Regions from separate parts of the Halopseudomonas sp. 4NH20-0008 genome, predicted to be linked through region 2. Evidence: predicted binding sites of a transcription regulator. Region 2 holds the regulator's gene; the other holds the start of a gene.
What was found. Region 2 encodes FliA, which starts transcription of late flagellar genes. Its sites were predicted from a motif close to CTAAAGTTTNNNNNNNNNNNGCCGNTAA; they were not measured.
Positions count from the first base shown of each region.

Region 1: a site for FliA is predicted at 1,976-2,003, ahead of AC27HQ_RS15140 (methyl-accepting chemotaxis protein). Genes of this name have one in related genera too.

Region 1 covers NZ_BAAJMD010000017.1:44,420-55,956, reverse strand. The annotation lists gene fabA (3-hydroxyacyl-[acyl-carrier-protein] dehydratase FabA) at 148-663, shown strand; gene fabB (beta-ketoacyl-ACP synthase I) at 675-1,892, shown strand; gene AC27HQ_RS15140 (methyl-accepting chemotaxis protein) at 2,115-3,575, shown strand; gene AC27HQ_RS15135 (hypothetical protein) at 3,669-5,105, shown strand; gene AC27HQ_RS15130 (UGSC family (seleno)protein) at 5,102-5,632, shown strand; gene selA (L-seryl-tRNA(Sec) selenium transferase) at 5,859-7,265, shown strand; gene selB (selenocysteine-specific translation elongation factor) at 7,262-9,175, shown strand; gene AC27HQ_RS15115 (multidrug effflux MFS transporter) at 9,102-10,280, opposite strand; gene AC27HQ_RS15110 (sodium-dependent transporter) at 10,473-11,537, opposite strand, start outside.
Region 2 covers NZ_BAAJMD010000012.1:52,408-63,944, reverse strand. The annotation lists gene AC27HQ_RS12780 (DUF3034 family protein) at 1-644, shown strand, start outside; gene AC27HQ_RS12775 (group I truncated hemoglobin) at 653-1,084, shown strand; gene AC27HQ_RS12770 (EAL domain-containing protein) at 1,075-3,453, opposite strand; gene AC27HQ_RS12765 (tetratricopeptide repeat protein) at 3,467-4,777, opposite strand; gene flhA (flagellar biosynthesis protein FlhA) at 5,013-7,118, shown strand; gene flhF (flagellar biosynthesis GTPase FlhF) at 7,170-8,528, shown strand; gene fleN (flagellar synthesis regulator FleN) at 8,560-9,387, shown strand; gene AC27HQ_RS12745 (RNA polymerase sigma factor FliA) at 9,384-10,121, shown strand; gene AC27HQ_RS12740 (chemotaxis response regulator CheY) at 10,315-10,692, shown strand; gene AC27HQ_RS12735 (protein phosphatase CheZ) at 10,714-11,508, shown strand; gene AC27HQ_RS12730 (chemotaxis protein CheA) at 11,536-11,537, shown strand, end outside.

The sequences.
Region 1 (11,537 bases), on a different contig from region 2:
ATCCTCGACGCCTGATCAGCCGATGTCCGGGCCAGTGTGACTTTCACATTGGCTCGGCAGTCTGAGCTTACGCTGGCGGAAATAATCCAACCCCCCGCCAAGCCGAAACAATAGCGCCCCACCGAACGGGGAAGAGCAGGAGTCTCTATGTCAAATCAGAATGCGTACACCCGGGAAGAGCTGCTGAAGTGTAGCCGCGGCGAGATGTTCGGACCCGGAAACGCACAATTACCCGCCCCCAACATGCTGATGATCGACCGTATCGTCCATATCAGCGATACCGGTGGCAAGTTCGGCAAGGGCGAAATCGTTGCCGAACTGGATATCAACCCTGACCTGTGGTTTTTTGCCTGTCACTTCGAGGGCGACCCGGTCATGCCCGGCTGCCTGGGGCTTGATGCCATGTGGCAACTGGTTGGGTTTCACCTTGGCTGGCTGGGCTACGAAGGCCGCGGTCGCGCCCTCGGCTCCGGTGAGGTCAAGTTCTTTGGCCAGGTCCTGCCGACCGCCAAAAAGGTGACCTACACCATCCATATCAAACGCACCATCAATCGCTCACTGACCCTTGGCATTGCCGATGGCAGCATGGCCGTGGATGGTCGCGAAATCTACACCGCCGAAGGGCTGCGTGTGGGCTTGTTCACTTCTACTGACAGCTTCTGAGGATTATCGCCATGCGTCGCGTCGTGATTACCGGCATGGGCATCGTATCGTGCCTGGGCCAGGACCTGGAAACCGTTGCCGCCAGTCTCAAGGCAGGCAAATCCGGTATTCGCTTTAAACCCGATTATGCTGAGATGGGCTTGCGCAGCCAGGTTGCTGGCAGCGTGGAGATTGACCTTGAAGCGGCTATCGACCGCAAGATCAAGCGTTTCATGGGCGATGCTGCGGCCTTTGCTTACCTATCCATGGAGCAGGCCATTGCCAATGCCGGCCTGACCGAGGAACAGGTCAGCAACGTACGTACCGGCCTGGTCGCTGGCAGCGGTGGCGCCTCAACCCTGAACCAGATGGAAGCCGTTGATATTCTGCGCGAAAAAGGTGTCAAGAAGATCGGGCCATACCGCGTACCTCGGACCATGGGCAGCACTGTTTCTGCTTGTCTTGCTACCCCGTTCAAAATCAAAGGTGTGAATTACTCGATCTCCTCGGCCTGCGCCACCAGCGCCCACTGTATCGGCCATGCCGCTGAACTGATCCAGCTCGGCAAACAGGACATCGTATTTGCCGGTGGTGGTGAAGAGGAGCACTGGTCACAGTCCATGCTGTTCGACGCTATGGGCGCCTTGTCCACTCAGTACAACGACACCCCGGAAAAGGCCTCGCGCGCCTATGACGCCAAGCGTGACGGTTTCGTCATTGCCGGTGGTGGTGGCATGGTCGTGGTTGAAGAGCTCGAACATGCTCTGGCGCGCGGTGCAACCATTTATGCCGAGCTGGTCGGTTATGGTGCTACCTCCGATGGCTATGACATGGTCGCCCCCAGTGGCGAAGGCGCTGTGCGTTGCATGCAGCAAGCGCTTGCCACGGTTGACGGCACCATTGAATACCTGAATACCCATGGCACCTCCACTCCGGTCGGTGATGTCGCCGAGCTCAAGGCCATTCGCGAGGTCTTTGGTGACAAGGCTCCGAAAATCAGCTCGACCAAGAGTCTATCCGGTCATTCCTTGGGCGCCGCAGGCGTGCAGGAAGCCATCTACTGCCTGCTGATGATGCGTGATAAGTTCCTCGCTGCATCAGCCAACATCGATGAGCTGGATGAGAACGTCGGCAACTTGCCGATTCTTCGCGAGCGTCTTGACCAGGCTGTAGATCTGATGATGTCCAACAGCTTCGGCTTTGGGGGCACCAATGCAACACTGATCCTCAAGCGCTGGAATGGCGTCTGACAGAACATTGCTGCATTGTCCCAAACGGGCGGCCTTGAGCCGCCCGTTTGCATTTCAGAACAGATAAAAACGCCCTGCCCCAGCACAAGTCAGCCGGTTGCGCACCGATACTGACCATATTCCATGGCAGACGAACACAAAGCCGCAGGCTACAGAACAGTGTAGCCATGGCACCTTACTTGCTAGGGCAAAAGAGCCAACCACCTGATTCAGGAGCTGCCCTTGAGCCTCTTCGACCTTATCCGCAGCAAGTCAACCCAGGATGACCAGCTTGATCGACTCTTCAATCAGCTTGATCTGAGCATCACAACGGCACAACAACCTACTTTGATCGGGCGCATCGGTCAGTTTGCCGGGCGCCTGCACAACCGCATCAGCACCAGCCTGAATGCCGCCGTCGGCATTGCTGCCCATGCCCCGCAACTGGCCAGCATTGCCCGACGTAACGAGCAGCAAGGTGAACAGTTGGCGCAATCCTCGGAAATGATCGCCAGCGCCGTGGAAGAAATCAGTGCCAGTCTAGAGGCCGAACTGGTTCCCGGGGCTGCCTGTGTTGCCGAACTGGCCAGCGATGTCAGTCAACAGCTGCGCGCCTGCGAAGCCGACAGCCAACTGGTACTGAGTCAGGTGGATACCATTCGCTCCACCGAGCAGCAATTGGCCGAGGAAATACAGACCCTGGCGCGGCAGATTGACGAAGTCAATCAGGTGATCGGCATGATCGCCAACATCTCCCAACAGACCAATCTGCTGGCCCTGAATGCGGCCATTGAAGCCGCCCGTGCCGGTGAACAGGGCCGAGGCTTTGCTGTGGTGGCCGAGGAAGTCAGACGCCTGGCCGGCCATACTACCCAGGCCACCGAACAGGTCAGTCAGATCATTGAAGGCTTTCGCAGCGGTATGGGCCGCCTCAATCTTGCAGGAGACAGCATGCATAAGGCTGTAGCTCAGGGCCGCGAGGGCATTCAGCGCATGGATATGAGTCTGACCCAGGCCAGCAGCGCCATGTTGCAACTGGATCAGCGCGTGGCCGGTATGGCCAGCGGCACCGAACAGATTGGTGCAGCCGTGCGTTCGGTCAGTCAGGACGTCCAGCAGGTCGCTGATGTAGCCACCGAACTCAAGGACAGCGCTACCCGGGTGCGCCAGCACAGTGATGCGGTACGCGAGGCCAGCGATCAACTGCTCGAAGGTCTGGGGCAGTTCCAGCTCGGCATCCACCAGCAGATGCGTGATCGGGTCATCAGCATGGTCTCTGAGCCGGGACTGGTTCGCAGCCTGGGTGAAGCAGAACAGCTGATGCAGCAATGGGTTCGTCAGGATAGCCGCTTTGAACTGCTGTATCTGGTCAACGCCGAGGGTATTCAAGTCAGCGAAAATATCCCCGCGCCAGACCTCGCTAGCGCCTCGGCTAACAGCGTGCGAGGCAGTAACTGGTCCGGGCGCGCCTGGTTTCGCTCGGCCCGTGACCAACTCAGCGCGCAGATCAGTCCGGTGTATCGCTCATCGGCGACTGACGCCTTTTGCTTTACTCTCTCCGCGCCGGTATTCAACAGTCAGGGGCAGTTGACCCATGTGCTCGGTGCGGACGTTCGACTGTCGGCCCTGTTGGGGCAAACAAGCGCGCCCGAGCAACACCTCGCACAACAACGCCAACAACAATGGCAAGCAGCCATCGCCTGAGAAGGACAGTGTCTCGATTTGCGACAACGGGCAGGCCTTATCAAACCGACTGATAATGCTTGCCTCCTGACCTGAAGCTGCTACAAATCAAGTATGCAAATACTTCCTGATGGCTTGATTGTAATCCTCAAGCGCGCCTGCCCGACCTGCGCCCTGATCGAACCTGTGCTGGCCCAACTGGCGCGCGGCCCATTGCCCTTGACCGTTGTGGTGCAGGACACCGCCGACTTTGATGTGGGCAAGGGCAGACAAATTGCCGACGACACCCTTGAGTGGTCCTGGCAGCTTGATTGCGAGATTGTGCCGACCCTGATCCGCCGTGAACAGGGCCAGGAGCAGTCACGCACCTACGGCTGGTTCCGGGAAGACTGGGAACAGATCAGCGGCCTGTCACGCCTTGGCCCCGATTTACCCGCCTCGCGCCCCGGCTGCGGTTCCAAGACTCAGGACCCGGGCATGGCCGAGAAACTTGCGATACGCTTCGGGGCCGTGACCTTTCAATCCCGCGAAGTGGAAATCGGCGATAGCGAAGACCCTATCGAGGCCTGCCACGAGCGTGGTTGGAGTGACGGCCTGCCGGTGGTACCGCCCACGCCCGAACGGGTATATCGCATGCTCCTGGGTACCCGTCGCAAGGCCGATGAAGTACTGGGCCTGATGCCACCCGATCTGGTGCCCTGCACCGTCGAGAAGGTCGCCATCAATGCCGTCATGGCCGGCTGCAAGCCCGAATACATGCCGGTGGTACTTGCTGCTGTGGAGGCAGCCCTGGTCGACGAGTTCGGCATGCACGGCATTCTCTGTACAACCATGTTTGCTGGCCCTCTGGTGCTGGTCAATGGGCCGGTGGCCAAGCGCATCGGCATGAACGCCGGCGTCAACTGCCTGGGCCAGGGCAACCGCGCCAATGCCAGCATCGGCCGCGCCCTGCAGCTGGTCGTGCGCAACGTAGGTGGTGGGCGCCCCGGCGAGATAGATCGAGCTACCATGGGCACCCCCGGCAAATTTACATTCTGCTTTGCCGAGGCCGAGGACAGCGAATGGAATTCCCTGGCCGTGGAACGCGGGTTCAGCCCGGACCAGTCGGTGGTTACCCTGTTTGCTGCTGAAGGCGTACAGGCCATTGTCGATCAGAAGTCCCGCACCCCCGAATCCCTGGCACGCAGTTTTGCCCTGTCGCTGCGTGCCGTCGATCACTACAAGCTGGTCATGCACGGTGATGCCATTCTGGTGGTATCACCCGAGCATTGTCGGGTCTTCACAGATGCCGGCTGGAGCAAGGCCCGCCTGCACCAGGAACTGGCTCGCCTGCTGACCTTGCCAGGCAAGGAGCTGGTCATGGGTGCGCAAGATATTACCGAAGGCATGCCGGAGCAGTTTGCCGGCGCAGATCTACCCAAGTTTCGACCTGGTGGATTACTGATCGTCAGGGCCGGTGGCCCGGCTGGTCTGTTTTCCGCTGTTATTGCTGGTTGGGCCGCTTCCGGCCCGACGGGCTCCACCCCGGTTAGCAAGGAGGTAACGGCATGACATCGCCAACCATTCTGCTCGACCCGACCGCTGAGCGCACGGCTACCAGCCGCGCATTGACGGCCAGACCTGCGTCACTCGAAGGCCTGACTGTCGGTTTGCTGGACATTTCCAAGTCACGCGGCAACGTATTGCTGGATCGTCTGGACGAACTGCTCAGCGAGCGCGGTATCGAGGTAAAACGCTATCGCAAACCTACCTTTGCACGCATCGCCCCCACCGATCTGAAACAACAGATCGCCAGTGAGGTAGACGTGCTGGTGGAAGGCTTGGCCGACTGAGGCTCCTGTACCTCGTGCTGTATGCATGATATAGGCGACCTCGAAGGCCGACAGATTCCCGGTGTAGGTATTGCTTCCAGCGAATTCGTTGAGGCGGCAGCGTTGCAGTCCAAGGCATTGGGCATGGACCCGAAGATGGTGTTTGTACCCCACCCGATTCAGGACCGTACCGATGACGAACTGCGTACACTCGCCGATAACGCCTTCGACAGCATAGTGAAGGCACTAACGCTGCAGGACTCGTGATAATGGCGGGCCTTGCGGCCCGTGCATAAGAGTTGATTGGCAAGATGGGGGTTCTGGGCAAATGGGGCACCCCGGTACAAGACACGCGGCAAGTACGTCCTTGTAGCTCAGCAATGCCATCCCTGGCATTGATGGTCTTGTACCGGGGTGCCCCATCCGCCCATTTCAGCTTTGGCGTCCATCAACTCTTATGCTTCGCATTACTTCTCGAGGCTAGTGTTCCGTGCTGAATACCGACCTGACCACATCCAGCGATGTGCGCCGCACCCTGCCCTCCATTGACCACATACTCAACTGGCCCCTCATACGCCAACTGACCGAAGACTTCGGCCGCGAGCTGACCAAACAGAGCATCAACGGTGAGCTGCAGCGGCTCAGAGCGGCCTGCCAGCCCTGTGAGCCAGATCAGCTTGTTGAAAGGGTGCAGCAGCAACTGCAGCAACTACTGGCCCCGTCCCTGCGCAAGGTGTTCAACCTGACCGGTACCGTACTGCACACCAACCTTGGCCGCGCGCCGCTGCCGGAAGAGGCCATAGTGGCAATGTGTGACGTCGCACGTGGCGCCAGCAACCTGGAATTCGATCTGGCTACGGGCAAACGCGGTGACCGTGACAGCCATGTCGAAGCCTGGCTGTGCCGACTGACCGGCGCCGAAGCGGCCACCGTGGTCAACAACAATGCCGCAGCCGTCCTGCTGACACTGAACACCCTGGCAAAGGGTAAAGAGGTGCTGGTTTCACGCGGCGAGCTGGTGGAGATCGGCGGCGCCTTCCGTGTGCCGGATATCATGCGTCGCGCCCAGGCCAAACTGGTCGAAGTCGGCACGACCAACCGCACCCACCGGCGTGACTATGTCGACGCCATCAACCCGAAGACGGGCCTGCTGATGACGGTTCACGCCAGCAATTACACCATTCAGGGGTTCACCGCCAGCGTACCGGAGCAACAGATAGCGCAGGCCGCCCACGACCAGGGCCTGCCCTACGCGATAGATCTGGGCAGCGGCAGTCTGATCGATATGCGCCAGTGGGGTTTGCCCTACGAGCCTACACCGATGGACAGCATTGCCAGTGGCGCGGACCTGGTCACCTTCAGCGGCGACAAGCTATTGGGTGGCCCGCAAGCCGGGATCATTGTCGGCAAGCGGAGCCTGATCGACAAGCTGAAGACCAATCCGCTCAAGCGCGCACTACGCTGCGACAAGGTCACCCTCGCGGCTCTGGAGGCAGTACTCACGCTTTACGCGCAGCCGGAAAAACTCGCCGAACGCCTGCCCAGCCTGCGCTGGTTAAGCCGCACGCAGGAGGAGATTCGGCAGCAGGCTGAACGCTTGCTTTCGGCATTTCAGTCCTGGACGGGCGAGCAGACGGCGGTCACGATAATGAATGTCATGGGCCAGATTGGCAGCGGCTCGCTACCCATAGAGCGCTTGCCCAGCTGCGCCATCGCCCTGCGCCCCGCCTCAAGCAAGCGCGGCAGCAATAGGCAACTGCAGGCTCTGCAGGCTGCGCTCAGGACCCTGCCGGTGCCGATCATCGGCCGCATCCACGACGGCCAGCTACTGCTCGATATACGCTGTTTGGACGAAGAAGCGCAATTGCTCAGCCAACTGCAGGCGCAGCCCTACCGATGATTATCGCCACCGCCGGGCATGTGGACCACGGCAAGACCGCATTGATACGCGCGCTCACCGGTCAGGAAACCGATCGCAGTGCCGAAGAACAGGCGCGCGGCATGAGCATCAATCTGGGTTTTGCCTACCTCGACACGCCCTGCGGCAGCGCATTGGACTTTGTCGATGTGCCCGGCCATGAGAAGTTTATGCGCACCTTGCTGGCGGGTATGGGCTGTGTAGAGGCAGCGTTGTTGCTGGTTGCGGCAGACGACGGCCTGATGCCGCAGACCCTTGAACACATCGAACTACTGAGTCTGCTGTGCTTGCATCCGATCACTCTGGTGCTGACCAAGACTGACCGGGTTGATCAAGCACGAGTGGCACAGGTGCAGGAGGATGCCTGCGCGGCCTTGCAGCAGGCAGGAATACAAGCGGCTGCCTGCTTCAACGTGAATAATCTGGATGGCCAGGGCGTACCGGCCCTGCGTGCGTATTTGCTTGAACTGGCCAGAAATCAGCCACTGGTCGACGCTTCAGGTTCACCCCGATTTCATATCGATCGTCACTTCAGTCGCGCCGGCACCGGGCAGATTGTCACAGGTACCCTGGTATCGGGGCAGATTTCTCCGGGTGACCAGCTTTGCCTATCGGTGAATGGCAGCCTGGTGCGCGTCCGTGCGCTGCATATCCACGGTCAAGCGGTCGAACGCGCCCTTGCCGGTCAGCGTTGCGCGTTGCAGATTGCCACACAGGCGCCGGCACAAGCACTGCAACGTGGCAGCCAGTTGCTGATCGCTGAAACCCGCATGCCTTCCCGCCGCTTTGATAGCCTTCTTCATTTACACCGGCCCATGCCCACACGGGGCAGCCTGCAACTGCATCTGGCCAACAGCACAGTCAATGCACGCTGTGTGGTACTAGGAGAGCGTGATTCCAGCCCCTATTGGCAGTGGATCACTGACGAGCCGCTGTGCCTGCGTCAAGGCGACAGATTCATTATCCGCGATCCGGCGTCCAGACACTTTATCGGCAGCGGACGGATAGTCGATCCCTTTGCCCCGGAGCGTGGCCGTCAGCGTTCTGAACGCCTGAACTGCCTCAAGGCAATGGACCAGACGTCTCCCGAAGCAGCCCTGCGTGCATTACTGCACTGCCTTGCACAGGGCGTAGATCTGCAGCGCTTCGCCCTGACCTGGCAGCTCCAGGCCGACCAACTTGAGGCGCTGATCACGCAGGTGGCGCATGAGGGCTCGCTGTTCCGTCGCGGTCAGTGGTTGACTCTCCATGCTCGGCTGCAAGATCAGATTCACACCCTGCTCGCGTTACTGCAGGACTATCATCAGCGTTATCCGGAGCGCTTGGGACCGGGCAAAGTCGAGCTGGCTGGCGAACTCGGGTTACCCCTGCACAGTCCTTTTCTGCATTGGACATTGCGCCTTGCGCAGGATCAGAAACAGCTGCAACAGTCCGGCCCTACCCTGTTTCTGAGCAGCCACCAACCCAAGGCTGATCCACAACTGCACAGTCTGTTAAGCGATCTGCTGCCGCTGTTTACGGCCTGCAGCCCGCGTCCGCCCGATATGGGTGAGTTGATGGCCAGGCTGCAGATCGAGCGTGAGGTCTTGCTCACGCACATGCAACAACTCTGCCGCCAGGGTTCTGTGGTCTTTATCGGGCGCAACCGCTACCTGTTGCCCGAAGCCACGCAACAGCTTTACGGGGTTCTGCGGCAATGCGCAGAACAGGATACCCAAGGGCATATTCAGACACCGCTGTTTCGGGACCGCTCGGGCATTGGTCGCAACCACAGTGTTGCCGTACTGGAATACTTCGACCGCGAGGGTGTAACGCGCTTCAGACAGGGTGTGCGGCGGCTCGTCGAGCCATGGCCGCCATCAACACACACAGTAGACCACAGCCAAACATGACCAGCGCCAAGGGCATGGCACTGCCGTCATGCAACACACCGACCAGAGCGGTGGTGCCACCGGCAATCACGAACTGCATGGTTCCCATCAATGCCGAGGCTACTCCGGCCTGATGTCCCTGCCCGGCCAAGGCGCAGGCTGAGGAATTAGGCAGCACCAAGGCCACGACCGAGACACAGCCAAACAGTGGAATCATGATCACCCAGAGTGACTCAGGCTCCGCCAGCGCCGCCAACAGCAACAGCAGTGTGCAAAACAGATAGAACAGGCTGGTGCCCTTGAGCAGTGCCATGGGCGGGCGGCGGCGCAGCAAACGGCTGTTGAACTGGGCAAAAAGCACAAATCCGGCGGCGTTGGCCCCGAAGAACCAGCCAAAATGCGCCGGCGACACGCCGTACAGCTCAATGATGATAAACGGCGATCCCGCAATATAGGCAAACATACCGGCCATGGCCACGCCACCGGTCAGCGCATGGGCCATAAAAACCGGTTCACGTAACAAACCGGCATAGCGCGAAAAGGCCCCCAACAGCCTCGGTCGTGGTTCCTGTTGAACCAGGGTTTCTGGCAAACCAAAGAACACGGCGAGTCCCATCAAACTGGCAAACACCGCCAACAGGATGAACATCACCGACCAATGCCCAACACTCAGCAGCCAACCACCAATCAGCGGCGCAAGAATCGGAGCCAGACCCATGACTAACATCAATTGGGAAAACGCTTTGGCAGCCTGAATCGGCGTACACAGATCCCGCACCACCGCCCGGTTAACCACCATACCGGCACAGCCACCCAGGGCCTGGGCAAAACGCGCCAGCAGTAACCATTCAAGGCTGGGAGCCAGGGCGCAGCCGAGCGAAGCCAGGGCAAACAGACTGATACCAAAGAGCAACGGCTTACGCCGTCCGTAACGGTCCGCAACCGGACCATAGAACACCTGACCCAGCGCCAGACCAATAAAGTAGGCCGTCAGGCTCAACTGAACTGCCTTGCTGTCGGTAGCAAAGTCAGCGGCAATACTTGGGAAGGCAGGCAAGTACAGATCGATCGCCAACGGACCAAAGGCACTCAAACCACCGAGAATGAGCAGCAACTTCAAAGGCATGGTGTTTCAATCTCGTATGCGGCGCGGACCGGAGAAATAAGGGCTGTCTAGTGTGCCAGAGTCACCAGCAAAACCGCAGGCAACACTGTGTTTCGCCAAATGACTCATCACGACTCGATTGCAACACATGGCTAAAAAGCACAATAAAAAAACGGGCCGCAGCCCGTTTTTTACATGCGTCCTAAAGCAGGTTCAGCGCCGGACCAGAAAGGTTCTACCAGCACTGAAGGCACCAATCATCAGTAACGCAAGCACCGCTGGCACCACGTTGCCTTCGATCTGCGGAATGGTCCGCAGGAACACAAAGGCCACCGCCGTTGGCGCAACAAAGCGCACCAGAAATTGCCACAGTTGAAACCAGGTCTCATTGGTCGCCATTTCCCGCAGTACTTCTTCACGGCTCAATGCCCAACCAGCAAAGAGTGCAATCAGCAGACCACCCAAAGGCATAAGGATATTGGTAATGAGCTCCAGCACATCAAAGGGTGAGCGGCCAAAGAGTCCATGGGTGAAGGAGTCTTCTGACCAGACATTGAAGCTGAACACCGTGAGCAAACCGAGCAGCCAGCAACCGGCCACCATGGTTGCAACGGCTGCCGGGCGACTAAAGCCATAACGCTCGACCAGGAAGGCAGCAACGGGCTCGACCAGCGAAATCGCCGAAGTCAGTGCCGCACCAATAACCAGAATAAAGAACGCGCCACCCAAGATGGCCCCGCCTGGCAACTCGGCGAAAGCAATCGGCAGACTGACGAACATAAGACCCGGCCCCTGTGCGGCTTCCAGCCCACTGCCAAAGACCAGCGAAAAGATAGCCACACCCGCCATCAGTGCGATCAGCGTATCAACAAAGGCAATCCAGATCGCCGTACGGGTAAGTGACACTTCATCAGACATGTAGGCGCCATAGGCCATGATAGCGCCCATACCAAGGCTCAAGGTAAAGAACGATTGCCCCATCGCCTGCAGCCAGCCTTCCAGGCTCAAGTCAGCCAGATTGAACGTAAACAGGAAGCGCAGCGCAGCGCTAGCATCCCCGACCATGACACCGTAGATCAGCACCACCAGCAGGATCAGAAACAGCGCAGGCATCATGAAACGCAAACCACCTTCAATGCCCTTGTGAATACCCATAGCCACGATCAAGCCGGATACGCCGATAAACAGCGTGTGATAAAGCAGCAGTTTATCGGGCGACGCCAGCAAGGTGTTGAACGCCTCACCAATCACCTCGGCGTTGGCGCCGGCCAACTCGCC
Region 2 (11,537 bases):
GGCTCGACAGTTTTGGCGCCAGCGCCAGCTTTGCCAACCGCGTGGAACTCTCGGTGGCGCGCCAGCGTCTGGATATTGGTGAATTGGCCAGCCTGGCCGGTTTGCCGCAAAGCAGCCTGAATCAGGACGTATTCGGTCTCAAGGTCAGGTTGCTCGGTGATCTGGTTTATGACCATTTGCCCCAGGTCAGTCTGGGATTAATGCACAAACGCCAGCAGAACTTTCTGATCCCTGATGCTGTGGGCGCCGTGCGGGACAGTGATAACGAAGCCTACCTGGCCGCCAGTCGGCTGTTCCTCGGTGGTGCCTTCGGCTACAACCTGCTGGTAAACGGCACCCTGCGCTACAGTCGAGCCAATGAAACCGGTTTGCTGGGTTTTGGTGGCGACCGTCGGGATAGCCGCAGTCTGCTCAAGGAGGGCAGCGTCGCCGTCTTGTTGAACCCGCGCTGGGCTGTTGGTGTGGAATACCGGGAGAAGCCGGATAACCTCTCGTTTGCTGGCGAGAGTGATTGGCAGGACCTGTTTGTTGGCTATTTCCCTGACAAGCGTCTGGCGCTGGTGGCCGCCTGGGCGGATCTTGGTGAAATTGCCACGCTGGATGACCAGCGCGGACTCTATCTATCGGTTCAAGTCAGTTATTGAGGTGGATTATGCGAATGCTTGTGCCATTGCTTCTGGTGGCCACACTAGGTGCCTGTACTCAGCAGCCGCTTGCGCCAACCAAGGATGACAGCCTGTATCAGGCCCTGGGCGGCCAGCCAGGCATAGAGCGGATAGTCGAGGGCATGTTGATCAACATTTCCGACAACCCCAAGATCGTTCATCACTTTGCCGAGACGGATATTGATCGTCTTTATCAGATGCTGGTCGAGCAATTCTGTTTCGAGTCGGGCGGTCCCTGCGAGTACACCGGTGATAGCATGGCAGACAGTCACGCCGGCATGGATGTCAGCGAGGCTGATTTCAATGCTTTGGTGGAAGATCTGATTGCCGCCATGGATGCCGAAGCTGTTCCGGTGGCAACTCAGAATCGTCTGTTGGCCCGTCTGGCGCCAATGCGGGCGGATATCATCTACCGCTGAGCGCTCTGATCCTGGGGTTCAATAGTCTGCTGCAGATCGGCCATGGGCATGCCTATGGCTGCACCCTGAGCAAAGTCGATGCCCAGTTCGCATACTCTTTGTAGCAGGGCCGGACTATGGACGAACTCGGCGACCGTCTGCATGCCCAGTTCGCGGGCAAAATGAATAATGCCGCGGGTCAGAGTCAGAGCGTTCGAGTCATCATTCAATTGACGGATCAGGCTGCCATCGATCTTGATCAGATCAACATTGAGCCGCAACAGATGCTCGAAATTGGAATAGCCAGTACCGAAATCGTCAATCGCAATACGACAGCCAAGAGCCTTGGCCTGATCAATAAAAGCGCGCACCGGGGCATAGTTTTCAATGCCCTCGGACTCGAGTATTTCCAGAATCACGCGATGCGCCAGAGGGCTGTTTTCCAGGCGCTGGAGAATATCCTTGCACAGCTCGGGATCGAGCAGGTCTTCACTGGACAGGTTCAGTGAGAAGGCATAATCATTGTCGGCAAAGTGGCGAAAACACTGGTCAATCATCTGCCGAGTAATGTCACGGTATAGCCGTATCTTTTTGGCTACGGGCAGAAACTGTGCCGGACTGACCGGCTCGCCCTGTTCATCCAGCATGCGTACCAGACATTCAAACTTCTCGATGCGGTCGTTTGCCAACGTCCTGATGGGTTGGAACCAGGGCACGATACGGCCTTGCTCCAGTGCCGACTTCAGCTTGTTGGCCCAGATCAGATTATGTTCGTAGCTTTCCCGGGCGCGAAGTGCCGGATCATAGATAACGTGGCTGGTCAGGCTCAGGCGTGCCTGCTTCAGGGCAATGTTGGCCGAGGCCAGCAACAGGGCGCTGGGGAGTAGCGAGCCGTCGGGCTGCCGGGTGCTGGCCATTCCCATGCTGGTGCGCAGAGTCAGGTCCTGGCCTGCCCAGGTGATACTCAATGTCTGCACAAAGCGCTCAAGCTCGGACAACCGCGTTTCCTGCTGTGCCGGACTAAGCTGGCCGGGGAGCCAGATGGCCATTTCATCGCCGGGCATCCGATACAGACGGCTGCGGGCCCACAGGGCGTCTTCCAGCAGGCGCTGACGCAGGGCACCTGCGAGTATGCAGATAACCTGATCGCCGCATTCATGGCCGTAAAAATCATTGATCTGTTTAAAGTCATCGATATTCAACAGGATCAAGCTGGCGGCACGGGTCTGGCGCAGGTCGACCAGCAACTTTTCCCGGTTCGGCAGTCCTGTCAGTGGGTCGGTATACAAATTGCGCAACTGACGCAGGGTGCTGGCAACCATAAACAGAATCAGCGCCGACAGTAACAGCAGAATACTGCCTATCAGCAGAGCAATGCGCAGATTGCTTTCCCGCATGGGGACCAATACCGCATCTATTTCAGCCTGGGGAACACCGATGCCAAAGACCATATCCGCATCTGTGGCGGCATACAGCAAGGCATATTGGTGACTGGCAACCTCCAGCATTCTCTGCTGCAGCGGGGTGTTTCGCTCGAGCATGCCGAGCAAGCGGCTGCTCCGGTTGTATTCGCCGGCCTGCAGTTGCAGGGCTGTAATGGCTTCAATCAACTGCTGGGCGCCTTGTACGTCTTCCGAGCGGGACAGGCTTGAAAGGTTGCGGTTCTGGCTGTCGAGCAGAAAAGCGAAGGTGCCCGGGGTGATATCGACCTGGCTGACCAGGTTGATGATGGCGTCTATCTGCCAGTCACTGGAGACCATGCCGATGACCCTGTTGCTGTCATCACGCATCAGGGTGCTCAGACTGATGACGACCGTATCGATCTGTGACTTGTAATAGGCCGGTGACCAGTTGAAGCTGCGCCGGCCGGTTTGCTGGTCCTGGGTGTCCAGATGGGCTCTGATACGCTGGTACCAGTTGCGTTCGCGCACATCGTCGCGGTTCAGGTTGATGCGAATGCCATCGTCACCACGGTGCGCGCTGATACCCAATGCTTCTGTTTCAACAACGCCCGGTTCAAGCCAGATGGCAGAGCCGTTGGCATCTGGAAAGTCGCGCAATATCTGACGCAGATTGCGCTCCAGTTCAACCCGGGGTGGACGGCCTGTGCCCAGGTTTAAGCGCTGATAGAGTTCGCCGAGTCTGGCCAGGTCCAGGGTGTTTTGCTCCATGCGCTGATGGTGCGCATTGATGCGGTCAAGATTGGCATAGAAGGTGTCGGCAACCTGACGTTGTCGCAACTCGGTCATGGTGTCCTGGGCAAAGCGCAGGTTCAGGCTGGACATCAGCCACATACCGAGGATGAACAGCAGTACCAGCAGACTCAGTACCAGCATCACCGAGCGTTGGATGGTCATGCTCTCGGGTGTCGCCAGCGAAAATCGCTTCATCCCTGATGCCCTGTCACTGCAGGCCGTTGAGCCTGCTCTGAATGTTGGTCTGGGCCAGACGTAATTGCTCGGCCGTGAGGCGTGGCGCCAGTGCATCGACTTCAGCCTGGGCACGGCTTTCTCCGTTCAATAATGCCAGACTGTACCACTCATAGGCGGCCTGAATATTGATCGGGCCACCTGTGCCTGTGGCATAGCTTTCTGCAAGGCGAAATTGAGCCCGCGCCGACCCTGCAGCGGCGGCCCGTAGAAGCCAATAACGACCCCTGGTGGCCTGGGTGCCGCCAGTCGACAGGTAATGTGTAGCCAGTGTCAGCTGGGCCGGCAGGTAATTCTGTTCTGCGGCGCGAATCATATAGACCAGCGAGGCATCGGTATTGATGGCGGTTCCCTTGCCCTCACGGTACGCCATGGCGGCCTTGTAACTGGCTTCTGCCAGACCCTTGTCCGCGGCTTGCCGAATCAGTTGAAAGCCGCGGGCCGTATCGGGTGTCGTGCCGATGCCATCCTGGTAATAACGCCCTAGCAACATCAGGCCATCCGGGTGCTGTTGCTGTGCTGATTGGGTGGCCCAGTGCATAGCCTTGTCCTCATCACCCGCCAGTTCGCTGATGCGCGCCAAATGCTGCTGGGCTTTGGCATCGCCACTGGCTGCCGGACCTGCACAGGCGGTTTCAGCCTGGCTGTAGTTGCGTATGGTAAAGAGCAGGTAGCAATTGCTTGCTTGCCGACGGACCACAGCCAGTTCTACCGAGTCGTCCTGTGGGGCAATGCCGTAAAGACTGGCGGGAACGCTGGAATCGGCTGGCGCTGGTCTGACAGCGCTCTGCTGCTCGGTTGCCATGGACTCTTGCGTCGCCTCAGGTCGAGACCGCTCCAACTGGTCGGCAAAGGCCTTGACCTGCTCCGGGCAGGAGTAAAGATAGCCGCGTTCCAGACGCTGCAGATTACCTTGATCCGGCGTTACGCTGGCGTAACGGCGAGCAATGACCTGACATCGCCGCTCGCGTTCAGTCGCTACGGTTTCCAGCAAGGTGGCTCTTGACCTGTCATTGCTGTGTGCTTCGAGATAACGGGTCAGGGGGTCGATATAGGGTTGGGCAAAGAGGGCTTCGACCTCCTGTTGGTACTGTTGCTGCACTCTGGATTGCTGGCCAAGGCCGGTAAACGCGGCAAGCCGGTTGCCCTGGTCGCTGAGCATGTCACCGGCTTTGCTGAGAAACTCGCCAGAGGCGCTGAGTACCTGCTGGCGATCTGGCAAGCTTGAGCAGCCGCTTGCAAGCAGAGAGATAAAACTGGCTAAGGCAACAACTGATACGCGCATGTCTATTCCCGATCAAGGCCCCTGCTCTGATTACCGACCCCATTGACCGCTCAAGCGCCAGTCCGGATGCCAACCCACTGGCCTAATAATAGCACCGCCGGCCCAGGGCAAGAGCAGAGTTTTCCAAAAGGATTTCAATAGATGGAACGCTTTTTGCGTAGTCAAGATACGGACAACGGCAAGCGTCAAAAATTTGATCAGGAATCCATCGGGCATGGCAGTCGACAGAGCAGAAATGATGAGTACGGTGCGCAGCAACCTGTCCGGGTTGCGGCATGGCAGCCTGGGTGTGCCGATTCTGTTGCTGGTCATGCTCGGCATGATGATGCTGCCGGTACCGCCTTTTCTGCTTGATGTGCTGTTTACCTTCAATATTGCCTTGGCGCTGGTGGTTCTGTTGGTCTGCGCCTATGCCCTGCGACCCCTGGATTTCGCTGTTTTTCCAACCATTCTGTTGGTCGCAACCTTGCTGCGCCTGGCGCTCAACGTAGCCTCTACACGGGTTGTGCTGCTCTACGGTCATGAGGGTGGCGATGCTGCAGGTAAGGTGATTCAGGCCTTCGGTGAAGTGGTGATTGGTGGTAACTATGTGGTTGGTCTGGTGGTCTTCGCCATCCTGATGATCATCAACTTCGTAGTGGTTACCAAGGGCGCGGGACGTATTTCGGAGGTCAGCGCACGCTTTACCCTGGATGCCATGCCCGGCAAGCAGATGGCCATTGATGCCGACTTGAATGCCGGTTTGATTGATCAGGAACAGGCCAAGCTGCGGCGTCAGGAAGTGGCCCAGGAAGCTGACTTCTATGGCTCGATGGACGGTGCCAGCAAGTTTGTTCGCGGTGATGCGGTGGCCGGTCTGATGATCCTGTTCATAAATATCATCGGTGGTCTGGCCATTGGTATGGCGCAGCATGATCTGCCCTTTGCCGAAGCCGGACGTATTTATGTGCTGTTGACCATTGGTGACGGTCTGGTGGCGCAAATTCCTTCACTGTTGCTGTCGACGGCTGCGGCCATCATGGTAACCCGGGTATCGACCTCCGAGGACATGGGGGCGCAGGTCCAGCGTCAAATGTTTGCCTCGCCCAAGGCCCTGGCGATTGCCGCTGCAATTCTGATCGTCATGGGTCTGATTCCCGGCATGCCCCATTTTTCCTTTATCAGCCTGGGTGCTCTGGCGGCCGGTGCGGCCTACGTGATCGCCAATCGTCAGCGTCTTAAGGTGGTTGCTGACGAGGAACAGGAGCGTCAGTTGGCTGAAGTGCCTGCTGCGCCTCGCCAGGAGGTCAAGGAGCTGGGCTGGGACGATGTCACCCCGGTCGACATGGTTGGCCTGGAGGTGGGGTATCGCCTGATTCCTTTGGTCGATCGCAATCAGGGTGGGCAATTGCTGGCGCGGATCAAGGGCGTGCGCAAGAAGCTCTCACAGGATCTGGGTTTCCTTATGCCGTCCGTCCATATTCGCGACAACCTGGACCTGGCGCCTAACGCCTATCGGGTCACGCTTATGGGTGTTGGTGTGGCTGAAGCTGAGGTCTATCCGGATCGTGAGCTGGCGATCAATCCGGGTCAGGTATTTGGTGATATCAAGGGTATTGCCGGCAAGGATCCTGCCTTTGGGCTGGATGCTGTGTGGATCGAGCCCATGCAGAAGGATCAGGCGCAGTCACTTGGTTACACCGTTGTCGATGCCAGTACGGTGGTCGCCACCCATATCAATCAGATATTGCACAAGCATGCCCATGAGCTGATTGGCCATGAGGAGGTGCAGCAGTTGATGCAGGTACTGGCCAAAGCCTCGCCGAAACTGGCAGAGGAGCTGGTACCCGGCATCATTTCCTTGTCAGCGTTGCTCAAGGTATTGCAAGGGCTGCTGCAGGAACAGGTGCCGGTAAGGGATATTCGGACCATTGCCGAGGCCATCGCCAACCAGCCTTCCAAGAGTCAAGATCCCGGCGCGTTGATCGCCTCGGTGCGAGTAGCGTTGTCGCGCTCAATCGTGCAAAGCATTGTCGGGCTTGACTCCGAGCTGCCTGTGATCACCTTGGAGCCGAGGTTGGAACAGATATTGCTACAGAGTATTCAGAAGGCCGGGCAGGGTGGTGATGACGGCGTTATGCTCGAACCGGGCATGGCCGAAAAACTCCAGCGCTCTCTGGCCGATGCGGTGCAGCGGCAGGAGTTGCAAGGCAAGCCGGCGATTTTGCTGGTAGCCGGTCCGATCCGCGGCATGATGGCCAAATTTGTACGCTATGCGGCCCCTGGCGCCCATGTGTTGTCCTACCAGGAAATACCGGACAGCAAGCAGGTCACCATAGTCGCTACCGTAGGCCAGAGTTAATCCAACCTCTGATAAAGGGGCGGTCAGATGAATGAGCAAGGTGGGTCAGCCATGAAGGTAAAACGTTTCTTTGCCGCCGATATGCGTCAGGCAATGAAGTTGGTCAGAGACGAGCTGGGCGGTGATGCCTCGATCATTGCCAATCGGCGCGTCGCTGGCGGCGTGGAACTGACCGCCGCCCTCGACTTTGACGCTCCGCGCCTGACGCCGCCGACGCCTGGCCTGGATCTGGAGCTGAGAAAAACCCAGGAACGCATTGTAACTGCCCAGGCTCAATTGGCCGTTGGCGAACAGATGTCAGGTGGCCCCAAGGTCAACCGTCAGTTGTTTGGCGACACCATGCGTCAGGCGGTTGAATCAGGATCCAGCGTGGCCCGTGATCTGCTGGAACGCCTGAACAGCGAAGAATCACAGCCGGTTAACGGCGCGGTCCAGGCTCAGCCTGCGGCGCGCGGGTATGCGGCAGCTGCCGAGGCGGGCAGCATCAGTGACATGCGCGCCGAGATTGCAGGTCTGCGGGAGATGCTCGAGGCGCAACTAGGCAGCCTGAGCTGGGGGCAGATGCATCAAACCCAACCGCGTCAGGCCAGTCTCTGGCGTCGCCTGACGCAGCTTGGTTTTCCGGCTGAGCTGAGTCAGCAACTGCTGCGCCTGGTCGACAACGAGCCCAACACCAAACAGGCTTGGCGCATGCTGCTGGCCCACCTGGCCCACAGCCTGCCGGTCATGCGTGATGAATTGATCGAGCGTGGCGGTGTCGTGGCGCTGGTCGGGCCGACCGGGGCTGGCAAGACCACAACCCTGGGCAAGCTGGCCGCCCGCTACGTGCTCAAGCACGGTAGCCAGCATGTGGCCCTGGTTACCATGGATACCTACCGAATTGGTGCCCACGAACAACTGCGTACCCTGGGTCGGATTCTGAATGTGCCGGTGCGGGTGGTGGACGAGCAGAACAGCCTGGCTGATGTGCTGCGCGAATTTTCCGGTAAGCGCTTGGTGTTGGTGGATACTGCAGGCCTGCAAGCTCAGGACCCGCATCTGCACAGCCAGCTCAGTGAATTGGCTGCGCTGGGCCAAAAGGTCAGCAAGTTGCTGGTTTTGGCTGCCACAAGTCAATACCAGGTTCTGAAAGCCGCCTATCATACATATAAGCGCTGTGGTCTTGACGCTTGCGTATTGACCAAGGTGGATGAGGCGGCAACACTGGGCGAGGCATTGGGGCTGGCTATGCAGCAGGGTTTGCCGGTAGCCTATCTGGCAGATGGCCAGCGTATCCCTGATGATATCGCCTGTGGCGTTGGTCATCAGTTGGTCAGTCGGGCCGTTACCCTGGCTGGAAACGAGCCACCGGCCGATCAGGACATGGCAGACGTGTTTGCCGGTATACTCCATAATCAGCGTGCAAGCTGATTCACAAACGATAATAAGGTAATCAACGCAGATGGGTAGCAAACATCCGGTTCAGGTTATCGCAGTTACCGGCGGCAAAGGTGGCATCGGCAAGACCAACGTCTCGGTCAACCTGGGTCTGGCCTTGGCCGAGCTGGGGCGTCGCGTTGTGTTGCTGGATGCCGACCTTGGCCTGGCCAATGTTGATGTGCTGCTGGGTATCAAGCCCAAAGCCACCTTGGCCGACGTGCTCGAAGGCACCTGTGAACTGCGTGATGTGATGATCACTGGCCCGGGCGGGATGCGTATTGTTCCGGCGGCCTCCGGTGCCGCCACCATGGTCAACCTCAACCCCCAGCAGCATGCGGGCCTGATTCAGGCATTCAGTGATATTGGTGACAATATCGATGTGCTGATTGTCGATACGGCCGCAGGCATTGGCGACTCGGTGGTCAGTTTCGTCCGTGCTGCCCAGGAAGTGCTGGTGGTGGTATGCGATGAGCCCACCTCGATTACCGATGCCTATGCGCTGATCAAGCTGCTCAATCGGGATTATGGCATGACCCGTTTCCGGGTTTTGGCTAACATGGTGCATACACCGCAGGAAGGTCGCACAGTCTTTGCTAAACTGACCAAGGTAACTGACCGATTTCTGGATGTGGCGCTGCAGTATGTGGGTGCCGTGCCCTACGACGAGAATGTTCGCAAGGCCGTACAAAAACAGCGGGCTGTGTATGAAGCCTTCCCGCGTAGCAAGGCGTCCATGGCTATTCGAGCCATAGCCCAGAAAGTCGATGCGTGGCCTTTGCCGGCCAACCCACGCGGGCATCTGGAGTTTTTTGTCGAACGCCTTGTCCAGCAGACAGGAACGGGCCTATGACGCAGGCCGCAGCCGGGGTAAGCATGTATACACGCGCACAATGTTCATCTGAACATCAGGACCAGCTGGTTGCCCAGTTTGCCCCCCTGGTGAAGCGTATTGCCTACCATCTGCTGGGCCGCCTGCCTGCTAGTGTGCAAGTTGATGATCTGATTCAGGCTGGCATGATTGGCCTGCTGGAAGCTTCGCGAAAATTCGATAATGGCAAGGGTGCCAGTTTTGAAACCTATGCCGGCATCCGCATTCGTGGTGCCATGCTTGACGAGGTGCGCAAGGGTGACTGGGCGCCCCGTTCGGTTCATCGTAACACCCGCATGGTGTCTGACGCGGTCAGAGCGGTCGAGTCGCGCCTGGGACGGGATGCTAAAGATCACGAGATTGCGGCCGAACTTGAGATGAGCCTTGAAGATTATTATGCGATTCTCAACGATACTGCCGGCAGCAAGTTGTTCAGCTTTGACGACCTGCTCGAGAGCGGCGCTCGTGCCGATGCTCACAGTGATGAAGAACCTTTTCAAGGCATGCAGGACGAGCGTTTCAGAGCGGCTTTGGTTGAGGCGATAGAAGGTTTGCCAGAACGCGAAAGGCTGCTGCTGTCGCTGTACTATGAGGAAGAGTTGAATCTCAAGGAGATTGGCGCGGTATTGGGCGTCAGCGAGTCAAGAGTCAGCCAGTTGCACAGCCAATGTGCCGCCAGGCTGCGTTCAAGACTGTCAGGATGGCATAACGATTGATTTTGTTGCCAGCATCCGGACAATGCCCGGTTGGCCTGGAAAATAAGCATTGCATGTCAGATGGGGCAGCGCCGCGCTGCCGCTGCGGTTACACTGGCATCAGCGGGATCTGAAGGCTTGTTTGGCCAGTAGGTTAACGGGGTGTGTGACAGCACTCTTCCTGGTGTGTACGGAGGTCGACTTGGACAAGAACATGAAAATCCTCATCGTGGATGATTTCTCGACGATGAGACGCATTATCAAGAACCTGCTGCGGGATCTTGGCTTCACCAATACCGCCGAGGCTGATGACGGCAATACCGCATTGCCGATGTTGCAGAGCGGCAGTTTCGACTTCCTGGTTACTGACTGGAACATGCCGGGCATGAGCGGCATTGACCTGTTGCGCGCTGTGCGTGCCGACGAACGTCTGAAGCATTTGCCTGTTCTCATGGTGACGGCTGAGGCCAAGCGCGATCAGATCATTGAAGCGGCTCAGGCCGGAGTCAATGGCTACGTGGTCAAACCTTTTACCGCCCAGGCGTTGAAAGAAAAGATCGAAAAGATTTTTGAGCGCGTCCAGGCCAAATGACAACACACCGGGGTACAGGTTATGGCACTAAGTAAGGATCCCGGCCAGGCAACCGCTCAGGAATTTGAACATTCCCTGAAAGACAACGCGCGGCAACTGGTCGATTATCTGGAGCAAGGTCATTATGGTGAGGCCATTCTGGTCATTCATGCCATCAACCAGGCACGTGATCGCGGTCTCTACCATGAGGTCGGACAACTGACCCGCGCATTGCACAACGCCATTGTCAATTTTCAGATCGATACCACCCACGCACTGGGCGACGAAAACGAAACCTCCAAGATTTCTGATGCATCAGACCGCCTTGATTATGTGGTGCAGCTGACCGACAAGGCCGCCAATCGCACTATGGATCTGGTGGAAAGCAGTGCCCCCATCGTTTCGGCCCTGGGCCAGGAAGCCAGCGTGCTGCGTGCTGACTGGGAGCGCCTGCAGCGCCGTGAAATGGCCGCGGGCGAATTCCGTGATCTGTACCGTCGTATCGGTGAGTTCCTTGAGAAAACCGAAACCTCGAGCACTGAAGTCAGCGCACAACTCAACGATATTCTGATGGCGCAGGATTACCAGGACCTTACAGGCCAGGTGATCAAACGTGTTATTACCTTGGTCCATGATGTTGAAGAAAGTCTGGTGAACCTGGTTCGCATGGCGGGACATGTGGACCGCATGGCCGGGATTGCTCATGCCGAAGAGCCGGTCGAAGCGAAAAAAACTTCACCCAGGGGTGAAGGTCCGCAGATTCATGCCGATACAAGAGAAGACGTAGTATCCGGACAGGACGAAGTGGACGATCTTCTCTCCAGTCTGGGCTTCTAACAACAAGCGCGACCCGGGAGTGGATGCAT